2 regions of the Streptomyces sp. NPDC111507 genome follow, and region 2 is predicted to be linked to the other one. Evidence: riboswitches for the same ligand, from Rfam matches in the RefSeq annotation. Region 2 holds a riboswitch; the other holds the start of a gene.
What was found. A riboswitch is a leader RNA that binds a small molecule or an ion and turns the genes downstream of it on or off. The one in region 2 is predicted to bind glycine.
Positions count from the first base shown of each region.

Region 1: it holds a riboswitch for glycine, as region 2 does, so the genes downstream of both, gcvP (aminomethyl-transferring glycine dehydrogenase) here and gcvT (glycine cleavage system aminomethyltransferase GcvT) in region 2, are expected to answer to the same signal.

Region 1 is NZ_JBVKBU010000012.1:7,835-14,081, reverse strand. It holds gene gcvP (aminomethyl-transferring glycine dehydrogenase) at 1-2,686, opposite strand, end outside; glycine riboswitch at 2,867-2,962, opposite strand; gene ACZ7M2_RS35945 (PRC-barrel domain-containing protein) at 3,077-3,448, shown strand; gene ACZ7M2_RS35940 (DNA polymerase IV) at 3,559-4,953, opposite strand; gene ACZ7M2_RS35935 (MerR family transcriptional regulator) at 4,998-5,681, opposite strand; gene ACZ7M2_RS35930 (bifunctional nuclease family protein) at 5,972-6,247, opposite strand, start outside.
Region 2 is NZ_JBVKBU010000017.1:41,780-48,026, reverse strand. It holds gene ACZ7M2_RS42345 (enhanced serine sensitivity protein SseB C-terminal domain-containing protein) at 1-762, opposite strand, end outside; gene ACZ7M2_RS42340 (enhanced serine sensitivity protein SseB C-terminal domain-containing protein) at 987-1,790, opposite strand; gene ACZ7M2_RS42335 (AAA family ATPase) at 1,921-2,601, opposite strand; glycine riboswitch at 2,770-2,870, shown strand; glycine riboswitch at 2,871-2,982, shown strand; gene gcvT (glycine cleavage system aminomethyltransferase GcvT) at 3,017-4,135, shown strand; gene gcvH (glycine cleavage system protein GcvH) at 4,277-4,654, shown strand; gene glyA (serine hydroxymethyltransferase) at 4,668-5,930, shown strand; gene ACZ7M2_RS42315 (L-serine ammonia-lyase) at 6,073-6,247, shown strand, end outside.

The DNA of each region.
Region 1 (6,247 bases), on a different contig from region 2:
TGTCCTCGGCCGCCCAGACGCCCGAGCCGACCTTGTCGATCTCCGCACGAATGGCGATCATCGCGTCGCAGAACCGGTCGAGCTCGATCAGGTCCTCGGACTCGGTGGGCTCGATCATCAGCGTGCCGACCACCGGGAAGGACATCGTCGGCGCGTGGAAGCCGTAGTCGATGAGCCGCTTGGCGATGTCGTCGACGCTGACGCCGGTCGCCTTGGTCAGCGGACGCAGATCGATGATGCACTCGTGCGCGACGAGCCCGCCGGGACCGGTGTAGAGCACCGGGAAGTGCGGCTCCAGGCGCTTGGCGATGTAGTTCGCGGACAGCACCGCCACCTGCGTGGCCCGCTTGAGGCCCTCGCCGCCCATGAGACGAACGTACGCCCAGGAGATGGGCAGAATGCCCGCCGAGCCCCAGGGAGCGGCGGAGATCGGTCCCACGCCGGTCTCGGGGCCGGCCGCGGGCTGCAGCGGGTGGTTCGGCAGGTACGGCGCCAGGTGCGCGCGTACGCCGACCGGGCCCACGCCCGGACCGCCGCCGCCGTGCGGGATGCAGAACGTCTTGTGCAGGTTCAGGTGGGAGACGTCACCGCCGAAGTGGCCCGGCTTGGCGAGGCCCACCAGCGCGTTGAGGTTGGCGCCGTCGACGTACACCTGCCCGCCCGCCTCGTGCACCTGCGCGCAGATGTCGGCGACGTGCTCCTCGAACACACCGTGCGTCGAGGGGTACGTGATCATCAGCACCGCGAGCTCGTCGCGGTGCTGCTCGATCTTCGAGCGCAGGTCCGCGACGTCGATCTCGCCGTCCCCGGCGGTCTTCACGACGACGACCTTCATGCCGGCCATCACCGCACTCGCGGCGTTCGTGCCGTGCGCGGAGGACGGGATCAGGCAGACCGTGCGCTGGTCATCGCCGTTGGCCCGGTGGTAGCCGCGTACGGCCAGCAGCCCGGCCAGCTCGCCCTGGGAGCCCGCGTTCGGCTGGAGCGACACCTTGTCGTACCCGGTGACCTCGGCGAGCCGCTCCTCCAGCTCCTGGATGAGGGTGAGATAGCCCTGCGCCTGCTCGGCGGGCACGAAGGGGTGCAGCTGGCCGAACTCGGGCCAGGTGACCGGCTCCATCTCGGTGGTCGCGTTGAGCTTCATGGTGCAGGAGCCCAGCGGGATCATGCCGCGGTCGAGCGCGTAGTCGCGGTCGGACAGCTTGCGCAGGTAGCGCAGCATCGCGGTCTCGGAGCGGTACTGGTGGAAGACCGGGTGTGTGAGGTAGTCGTCGGTGCGCAGCAGCGCGGCGGGCAGCGTGTCCTCGGCGACGGCGTCCAGCGCCTCGATGTCACCGTCGACACCGAACGCGGTCCAGACAGCGCCCACCTGCTTGCGGGCGGTGGTCTCGTCGCAGGCGATCGACACGTGGTCGGCGTCGACGAGGTGGAGGTTGACGCCTCCGCTGCGCGCGCCCGCCACGACCTCGGCGGCGCGGCCCGGCACCCGCGCGGTCAGCGTGTCGAAGTAGGCGCCGTGCACGACCTCGACCCCGCCGGCCGTCAGGCCCGCGGCGAGGATCGTGGCGTACCGGTGCGTACGCCGCGCGATGGTCCGCAGACCCTCGGGACCGTGGTAGACGGCGTACATGCCGGCCATCACCGCGAGAAGCACCTGCGCCGTGCAGATGTTGCTGGTCGCCTTCTCGCGGCGGATGTGCTGCTCCCGCGTCTGCAGGGCGAGCCGGTACGCCTTGTGTCCGTCGGCGTCCACGGAGACGCCCACCAGCCGGCCGGGCAGGCTGCGCGCGAACGTCTCACGCACCGCCATGTATCCGGCGTGCGGACCGCCGAAGCCCATCGGCACGCCGAAGCGCTGGGTCGTACCGATCGCGATGTCGGCGCCGAGCTCACCGGGCGAGGCGAGCAGCGTGAGGGCGAGCAGGTCGGCGGCGACCGTGACGACCGCGCCGAGCTCGTGCGCCTGCTCGATGACGGGCTTCAGGTCGCGTACGGCGCCGGAGGCACCCGGGTACTGGATCAGCACGCCGTTGATCTCACGCCCGGCGATCTCGGCGGGGATGCCCTCGCCCAGGTCGGCGACGACGATCTCGACGCCGGTCGGCTCCGCGCGGGTCTCGATGACGGCGACGGTCTGCGGCAGGGTGTCCGCGTCGACCAGGAAGAGGCCCTTCTTGTTCTTGCCCATGCGCCGGGACAGCGACATCGCCTCGGCGGCGGCGGTGCCCTCGTCGAGCAGCGAGGCACCGGAGGTGGGCAGCCCGGTCAGCTCGGCGACGACGGTCTGGAAGTTCAGCAGCGCTTCGAGCCGCCCCTGGGAGATCTCCGGCTGGTACGGCGTGTACGCGGTGTACCAGGCCGGGTTCTCCATGACGTTGCGCAGGATCACCGGCGGCGTGAACGTGCCGTAGTAGCCGAGGCCGATCATCGAGTCGAGCACCTGGTTGCGGTCCGCGAGGGAGCGCAGCTCGGCCAGTACCTCGGCCTCGGTGCGCGCGCCCGGCAGCTCCAGCGCCTCGGCGTTCTTGATGACGTCCGGCACCGCGGCGGCCGTCAGCTCGTCGAGCGAGCCGTACCCGACCTGCGCGAGCATCTTGGCCCGCGCCTCGGGGTCGGGCCCGATGTGGCGCTGCTCGAAGGGGATTCCCTGTTCGAGCTCGGAGAGCGGAATGCGATGGGCGGTCATTGCGGAGGCCTCCTGGTCTGACACGACCTTCGAGGGGCACCACGGCGCGGGTACCCCGACGGCCTCCCCCTCTGTCATCTCAACCTGAGAGCTTCACCGGCCCGCCCGCTCGCTGCGACCCGGCTTTCACCGTCGGTGAGGGCGGAGGCCTTCGACACCCGCCCTGCTTTCCAGAGTGACCTCGTCCGTGCGGTACGTGTGCCTGAGAGATTCCGGGGAGGATTTGCTCCTTCGGCGCCTCCGGTGATGTCTGGAGGACTCTCCCGCACGGGGTCAGCAGCCGCTTGCCAGCCTACCAGCGAGGACAACGTACGAGCTTTCGAGTGGCCACCTTCCCGAATGTGCTCTTTTGTAGTGCTTACGGATGAGTTGCTAGCGAGTGGAGGGACCGTGCAGACCGACATCGATCCGCGCAACCTGATCGGCCGCAAGGCGCTCGACCGCAACGGCGCCAAGATCGGCACGGTCGACGAGGTCTATCTCGACGACGCGACCGGCGTCCCGGAGTGGGCCGCCATACGGACGGGCCTGTTCAGCAGGGACGCCTTCGTCCCCCTGGAGCCCAGCGAAGTCGTCGAGGGCACGCTGCGTGTCCCCTTCGACCGTGCCCTGATCAAGGACGCCCCCGACTTCGGCGTGGGCCGCCACCTCTCCCCCGAACAGGAACTCCAGCTCTACCACCACTACGGCCTGGACGTGACACCCCCGTCCCCACCCCCGGACCGCGACTTCGGCCGCCTGGCAGGCACGGACGAAGGGTGACTTCTCGGTTTGCGCCCCGCTGACGCGCCCCTCCAGGGGCGCGGGGCTCTGACATCATGCGGCTCCGCCGCGTGGCCGCGACCAGCCACATACCGCCCGCAGCGCCGACCTCACCCCCCGCGGCGATCGCACACGGCCCCCATCACCAACGGCAACGGATCAGCCAACTCCAACGCGACATCATCCGTACGAAACGTCCGCACACGCCCCGGCTCGGAGTAAGGCGTCTCGAACCGCACGGTCACCCTCCCGAGCCCGCTCCCCTGCACCCATCCGTGCCCGTACTCCGCATGCCGCACGTCATGCCCCGCAGGCCACCGGCGCTCGGCAGCCGGCGTCTGCTCGGCAGCTACTTCCTCCGCCCCGTCCTCGTCCGGATGCTCCAGCACCGCCGCCTCCCCCGCGGCGGCCTCCGCCTCCGCTTGCGCCTGAGCCTGGGCCTGGGCGAAAAGGTCCTCCTGCGTGTAGTCCGCGAGCCCCGAGACGCCGACCCCCAGCAGCCGCACGCCCCCGGTCGTGTCCACCGCCTCCAGAAGCCGCGCGGCAGCCTCCCGTACGACGCCGGGGTCGTCCGTCGGCCCCCGCAGCGTCTCCGACCGGGTCAGCGTCGAGAAGTCGTACCTCCGCACCTTCAGCACGATGGTCCGCCCGGACAGCCCCGCATCCCGCAACCGCCGCACACACCGGTCGGCGAGCCGCTGCACCTCCAGGCCGACCCGCATCCGGTCGTGGATGTCCACGTCGTACGTGTCCTCCACCGACACGGACTTCGTCTCCCGCTCGGCCACCACGGGCCGCTCGTCGTGCGCCAGCGCCATCGCGTACAGCGCGTGCCCGTGCGCCTTCCCCACCAGCCGTACGAGTTCGTCCTCGCCCGCCTCGGCGATCTCGTCGACCGTGGTGATCCCGGCCCGCCGCAGATGGTCCCCGGTCGCGGGCCCGACACCCGGCAGCGTCCGCACCGACATCGGCCCCAGCAGCGCGCGTTCCGTCCCAGGTTCTATGACCACGAGACCGTCGGGCTTCGCCTGCTCCGAAGCGATCTTGGCGAGCATCTTGGACGCTGCGAGCCCCACCGAACCCGTCAGCCCCGTCACGGCCCGGATGTCCGCGCGCAGCTTCGCCCCGACCAGCCGCGCGGAAGCCTCGTCCCAGGCCGCTTCCCCCGCCTCCAGATCGACGAACGCCTCGTCCAGGCTCAGCGGCTCCACCAGCGGCGACAACGCCCCCAGCAGCCCCATCACCTGCTCGCTGACCTCCCGGTAGAGCGTGAAGCGGGGCACGAGATACGCGGCGTTCGGCGCCAGGCGACGTGCCTGGGCCATGGGCATCGCCGAGTGCACCCCGAACACCCGTGCCTCGTAGGAGGCGGTCGAGACGACTCCGCGGGGTCCGAGCCCGCCCACGACGACGGCCTTCCCGCGCAGGCTCGGCTTGGCTGCCTGCTCCGCCGAGGCGAAGAAGGCATCCATGTCGAGATGCAGGATCGTAGGCGCGGTTCTCACATGTCCGATGCTGCCCTACGCCACTGACAATGCCTCCGCGGACCTCAGACGGCCCGATTGCGCCGACGCGCCAGCTCGTCCGTCGGGTTGTGCCCGACGAGTGTCTCGCCCGTGTCCACACGCTCCCCGTGCAACTGCGAGAGCGCGCTCTCGACGTCCCGCCACACCACGCCCACGGCGATCCCGAAGACGCCCTGACCGCCCTGCAACAGGGCGTGGACCTCGTCGGGCGAGGAGCATTCATAGACGGTCGCGCCGTCGCTCATCAGCGTCATCCGCTCCAGGTCCCGGAAGCCGCGTTCCCTGAGGTGCTGGACCGTGGTGCGGATGTTCTGCAACGACACTCCCGTGTCGAGGAACCGCTTCACGATCTTCAGGACGACGACATCCCGGAAGCTATAGAGCCGCTGGGTCCCCGACCCATAGGCGGGCCGCACGCTCGGTTCGACCAGACCAGTCCTGGCCCAGTAGTCCAACTGCCGGTAGGTGATGCCCGCGGCGGCACACGCCGTAGGACCGCGGTAGCCGATCTCCTCGGCAGCCGCCCCACCCTCACCGGACTCACCAGGCACCGCTGTCGGCCGCTGCGGAATGTGATCGGCCGCGCTGCCGTGATGGGGGTACCCCCTGCTCGAGCTGAGCCGAGAGCTTGGGGGAGGGTACGGGCCGCTCTCCCCCAGACTTCGTCCGGGGGCACCCCCAGCCGTACCGTCGCCGCTGCTTCTCACGCCGACCTCCGTCCTTGACCTGCCCTCTCGACGGTAGGCAGTCACCGGGGGTGCGTCAACGATCGCCACACTCGGCACGCCGAGTGATAATCACCCTAGGAGTGGTTTCCCGTGTCCCACCGCGGGGAAAGGCTAGCCGAATGCTCTCGGAGCGGGCCGCAGCGCGCCACACGGGCCACGGGCAATTGCCGCCCCGGAGTCCTGCGATCCAGCGGCTCGCCAGGGGTGTGCGCCACTGCCTGCTCCCGAGCCCGGGTGTCCGACCGCCCGCCTTCGGGCGATCGGTCCCCTCACTGGCTGTTGGTCCCGAAGTCCTCGGGCGAGATCTGGTCGAGGAACTCGCGGAACTTCTCCACCTCGTCCTCCTGCTCGTCCGGGATCGCGATGCCGGCGTCGTCGAGCACACCGTCACTGCCGTAGATCGGCGTCCCGGTGCGCAGCGCCAGCGCTATGGCGTCGGACGGACGGGCACTGACCTCGACCCCGCTGGCGAACACCAGCTCCGCGTAGAAGACCCCCTCGCGCAGATCAGTGATGCGCACCTCGGTGAGCTCCTGGCCGACGGC
Region 2 (6,247 bases):
AGCCTGGGCGGGGGCCGCGGGAGCCGCGTGGGCCTCGCGGTCGTAGAACGGCCGCGCGTTGGCGCGCAGCCACATCGCCACCGGGTCGTACTCGTCCGACATCGCGACGGTCGACACGGGCAGCCCGTCCGGAACCGCGCCGATGGACTGCTGCATCATCGCCCGCACCGAGTCGACGGCGGGCGGCGAAGTGTCGTAGACGTCCAGCCCGATGGCCAGATACGGCGCCCCGAGCGCCGGCTGCACCCAGGCGCGGCGCAGCGAGCGCACGGCGGTGGTGCGATGAGCGTTCTGCGTGAGCAGGGCGTAGAACTGCGGGATCTCGATGCCGGGTTCGGACAGTCGCAGCGGACCGGCGGGCTGGCGCTCCAGACCCGCCGCGATTCTGCGCAGATCGAGCCATGGGATGCCGACCCCGCCGCCCGGGGCGTGCGGATTGAGCCAGAGCCCGAAGTGGTCGGGGTAGAGGGTGCGGGCCACGTCGAGACCGTCGACGACCTCGTACGACCGGTTCCAGCCGCTGGCCGAGAGTTCCTGGGCGGAGGTGACGCACGGCGCGTAGCCGAAGCCCTCCACCTCCATGTTCCCGTACTGGGCGTCCGGAGAGCCGGCCTGGCCGTGCCAGAGCAGCATCCACACCTGGCCGGACGACGGGGTCGCGAGCGCGCGAAGGAGCGCCTCGTAGGCGTCGTAACGCCCGGGCGTCACCTGGCGCAGCATGTGCTCGACCTGACCGGCCGCGGCCGTGCCCGACGCGCTCACCTTCAACCGCCCCTTCGCGAAGAAATCATGACGTCGACCAACACCTCGGCCGAACCCCGGCCGAGCCATGAAACCAGCTTAAGCGGCGAATGCGCTCCGCCGGGGGAGCCGTTGAGAGCTCGGGACCCGTTGCGGTCGGGAGGCCGCGGCTTGTTCGTGGCCGGGCGCGCCCACGCGGCGGAGCCGCACAAGGGTCGCAGCCTCGCGCCCCTTTCGGGGCGCTTCTACCGGGCCTGCTGGTAGAAGGGCCGCACCTGGGCGCGCATCCAGTCGGCCACCGGGTCCTGGGCGACGTCGAGGAGGACCAGGTTCACCGGCCACTTGACCGCGACGCGGGCGAGGGCGCGGGCGAGGGCGTCCATGGGGAGCGTCCGGAGGTCTCCCTCCCACACGGAGAGTTCGACCCCGACGAACATGACCGGGTCGTCGCCCTCGATGCTGGCCAGACAGCGGCGGGCGGTCAGGACGACTCCCGTCGCCGCGAACTCGGCCGAGGCGGCGGCGAAGAAGTCCACCGGGTCGTCCTGCCAGTCGGGCTCGTAGAGCTTCACCCGGCCACCGCTCGTGGGCCCGTCCAGCGGGGTGCGCCCGGTCCGGCACAGCTCGGCGACCGCGAGGGGCGGCAGCGGCACGCCGACCACCCCGTCCGGGTTGATCGCGATACCGACCTGCGGGGGCAGCCCGCGGGCGAACTCGACGGCGGGCGCGATCGTGTACGACAGATGGCTGCCGGCGACCTGGCGGAACTGCTCCTCGGAGCTGAAGACCGGCACGTACGCCTGGCCCTCGATCTCCAGGGTGGGCAGGTCGAGGGATCCCGCGTGCGGTCCGCCGCCGTTGGGCAGCGGCACCCAGACGAAGCTGCGGCCGAGGACCTCGACGATGCGGCCGCCGGCCGAGGGCACTCCGAGGGACGCGGAGAGCACCTCCTCCAGTTCGTTGCCCGGCCAGCCGCCGTGCGAGTGGGGGTGGGGGCCGGGTTGCGGGTACGCCGGTACCGAGAAGTCCGGGAAGTCGGGGATGTCCATCTGTCTACCTGTCTACCGCCTGCGGTGAACCACTGTTCTGGTGTTCTGGCTGGAAAGGTTAGTGGGCCTGTACGACTTCCCGACCGCTCGCGGCGCCTCTCGACTGCTCTCGGCCACTCGCGGCCGTTTCTCAGTCACCGAAGCCGATCCGCCGCAGTACGTCCGCCGCGTCCCGGTCGAGGAGCACCGCCGAGCCGCAGCCCTCCGGCAGGTCGCCCCGCTCGACGGAGCGCAGCAACCGGGCGACCGCGCCCCGGTGACGGGCGAACGCGTATCGCGACACGCCCCGGCCGCGCTCACGCTGGCCCTCCAGCGCCGTGCGGGGCGCGACGTCGAGCAGCAGCAGGTGGAGGGTGCCGCCGCGGCGCTGGGCCTCGCGGGCGAGCCAGCGGCGCACCCAGGCCTGCGCACCGCAGTCGTGGACGACGAGCCCGGCACCGGAGCGCAGGGCGCGACGCAGGCCCGCGTAGTGCGCGAGGCGGACGAGGGGCCGGTAGGCGGCGTACGGCAGCCGGCCGCCCGTCCGCTCGTCCCAGCGGTCCCGGGTGTCCTGGGAGTCGATGCGCGGGCCCTCGACGGCGCGGCGCATCAGGGTGGACTTGCCGCTGCCCGGCAGTCCGGTGACCACGACGACGTCGGCCGCCGCGAAGTGCAGACCGTGCGGAGAGTGTCCCGCGCGCTCTCTGAGGTCGCGGACGACGGCCGTCGGCAGCGCTCCGCACGTCTCCCGGGTCCTGGCCGGGGCACCGGGCTGCTCGGGCAGCGCGAGGCCCGAGGTCGTGGCGTACGCCGTGGTCCTGTTCACCGTGATCGTCCTCCCCTTGGGTCTGGAGTCCCATCCCCGTCGAGTGTAAAGAGAAGGTAATGCGCGGTGTCTCTCGTTTCCGTACGCGGACTGCCACAGGCCGGTTACAGATGCGGACTGCCATGATCGGACGGCGCGTGCGATGATGTGCCCGCCAACTGCATACCGGCCGCTTGAATCCGCGCGGGAGAGTTCCGGGAACCTTCGGGTACCCGGGCGCCGAAGGAGCAAGTCCCTCCCTTGAATCTCTCAGGCCCCGTTACCGCGCGGGCGAGGCACATCTGAAAAGCGGGCCGCTGTCCAGCGGCTCCACCCAAGGTGCAAGTCAGGACCTCCGTTCGCGGGGTCGTGATGAACCTCTCAGGTTCCGATGACAGATGGGGAGGAACGACCTCGCCGTCATGCCTTGGGAGCCCCACCGATGAGCAGTAACGCACCCCGTCTCACCGCGCTCGATGCCCTGCATCGCTCGCTCGGCGCGACGATGACCGACTTCGCGGGCTGGGACATGCCCCTGCGCTACGGCTCCGAGCGCGACGAGCACCTCGCCGTGCGCACCCGGGCCGGTCTCTTCGACCTGTCGCACATGGGCGAGATCACGGTCACCGGACCGCAGGCCGCCGCCCTGCTCAACCACGCGCTGGTCGGCAACATCGCCTCCGTCGGCGTCGGCCGCGCCCGCTACACGATGATCTGCCGGGAGGACGGCGGCATCCTGGACGACCTGATCGTCTACCGGCTGGCCGAAAACGAGTACATGGTCGTCGCGAACGCCTCCAACGCCCAGGTGGTGCTGGACGCGCTGACCGAGCGTGCCGCCGTCTTCGACGCCCTCGTGCGCGACGACCGCGACGCGTACGCGCTGATCGCCGTGCAGGGCCCCGAGTCCCCCGGCATCCTCAAGTCGCTGACCGACGCCGACCTGGACGGGCTGAAGTACTACGCGGGCCTGCCGGGCACCGTCGCGGGCGTCCCGGCGCTGATCGCCCGCACGGGCTACACGGGCGAGGACGGCTTCGAGCTGTTCGTGGCCCCGTCCGACGCGGAGAAGCTGTGGCAGGCGCTGACGGACGCGGGCACGCCCGTCGGGCTCGTCCCCTGCGGCCTCTCCTGCCGCGACACGCTGCGCCTGGAGGCGGGCATGCCGCTGTACGGGCATGAGCTGACCACCTCGCTCACCCCCTTCGACGCGGGGCTCGGGCGGGTCGTGAAGTTCGAGAAGGAGGGGGACTTCGTGGGGCGTGCCGCGCTCCAGGAGGCCGCCTCCCGCGCCGAGGAGAACCCTCCGCGGGTACTCGTCGGGCTTGTCGCCGAGGGCCGTCGCGTGCCGCGCGCCGGGTACCCGGTCGTCGCCGACGGCAAGGTGATCGGCGAGGTCACCTCCGGCGCGCCCTCCCCGACGCTGGGCAAGCCGATCGCGATGGCGTACGTCGACGCCGCGCACGCCTCGCCGGGCACGGCCGGGGTCGGCGTGGACATCCGGGGCAGCCATGAGCCCTACGAGGTCGTGGCGCTGCCGTTCTACAAGCGCCAGAAGTAGCTTCGGGGCCGAGCTTCGGGGCCGAAAGGGCCCCGTCCAGCGCGCCCACGTGACGCACGCCGCTGTGTCACGTCTCGTATCCCAAGACCACTCGGTCATCCCGTTCATCCGCACTCCCCCGCGTACAGGAGAATTCAGGCCATGAGCAACCCCCAGCAGCTGCGCTACAGCAAGGAGCACGAGTGGCTGTCGGTCGCCGAGGACGGCGTCTCGACGGTCGGCATCACCGAGTTCGCGGCCAACGCGCTCGGCGATGTCGTCTACGCCCAGCTTCCGGCGGTCGGTGACACGGTGACCGCGGGCGAGACCTGCGGCGAACTGGAGTCGACCAAGTCGGTCAGCGACCTGTACGCGCCGGTCACCGGCGAGGTCGTGGAGGCCAACCAGGACGTGGTCGACGACCCGTCGCTGGTGAACTCCGCCCCCTTCGAGGGTGGCTGGCTGTTCAAGGTACGCGTCACGGACGAGCCGGCCGATCTGCTCTCCGCCGACGAGTACACCGAGTTCTCCGGCTCTTAAGGACTTCTGACTGATGTCGCTTCTGAACACGCCCCTGCACGAGCTGGACCCGGACGTCGCCGCCGCCGTCGACGCCGAGCTGCACCGCCAGCAGTCCACCCTGGAGATGATCGCCTCGGAGAACTTCGCTCCGGTCGCGGTCATGGAGGCCCAGGGCTCGGTCCTGACCAACAAGTACGCCGAGGGCTACCCGGGCCGCCGCTACTACGGCGGCTGCGAGCACGTCGACGTGGTCGAGCAGATCGCCATCGACCGCGTCAAGGCGCTCTTCGGCGCCGAGCACGCGAACGTGCAGCCCCACTCGGGCGCCCAGGCCAACGCGGCGGCGATGTTCGCGCTGCTGAAGCCGGGCGACACGATCATGGGTCTGAACCTCGCGCACGGCGGGCACCTCACCCACGGCATGAAGATCAACTTCTCCGGCAAGCTGTACAACGTGGTCGCGTACCACGTGAACGACGAGACCGGTCAGGTCGACATGGCCGAGGTCGAGCGCCTCGCCAAGGAGTCCAGGCCGCAGCTGATCGTGGCGGGCTGGTCGGCCTACCCGCGTCAGCTGGACTTCGCCGCGTTCCGCCGGATCGCGGACGAGGTCGGCGCGTACCTGATGGTCGACATGGCGCACTTCGCGGGCCTCGTGGCCGCGGGCCTGCACCCGAACCCGGTGCCGCACGCCCACGTGGTCACGACCACGACGCACAAGACGCTGGGCGGCCCGCGCGGTGGCGTGATCCTGTCCACCGCCGAGCTGGCGAAGAAGATCAACTCCGCGGTCTTCCCCGGCCAGCAGGGCGGTCCGCTGGAGCACGTGATCGCCGCGAAGGCCGTCTCCTTCAAGGTCGCCGCCTCCGACGACTTCAAGGAGCGCCAGCAGCGCACGCTGGACGGCGCGCGGATCCTGGCCGAGCGCCTGGTCCAGGACGACGTCAAGGCCGTGGGCGTGGACGTCCTGTCCGGCGGCACGGACGTGCACCTGGTCCTGGTCGACCTGCGCAACTCCGAGCTGGACGGTCAGCAGGCCGAGGACCGTCTCCACGAGGTCGGCATCACGGTCAACCGCAACGCCATCCCGAACGACCCGCGACCCCCGATGGTCACGTCCGGCCTGCGCATCGGCACGCCCGCCCTCGCCACCCGCGGCTTCCAGGCCGAGGACTTCACCGAGGTCGCGGACATCATCGCCGAGGCGCTGAAGCCCTCGTACGACGCGGAGTCCCTCAAGTCCCGGGTCTCCGCCCTGGCCGACAAGCACCCGCTGTACCCCGGCCTGAAGTAGTACAGAACCAGTTCCTGCGAAAGTTCACTTTCGTACAGAAATTCGCATGGAACGTACGATTCACCGGGACGCCGCGCACACTGGAACCGGAGCTGTGCGCGGCGCCCGCCCCCCTGCACCACCCCTGTTGTGAGGAGTCCCCGTGGCCATCTCGGTCTTCGACCTGTTCTCGATCGGCATAGGCCCGTCGAGCTCCCACACGGTGGGCCCGATGCGTGCGGCGCGCATGTTCGCCCGCCGGCTGCGCAACGAGGAGCTGCTGGACTCCGTGGCCTCCGTCCGGGCGGAGCTGTACGGCTCCCTGGGCGCGACCGGTC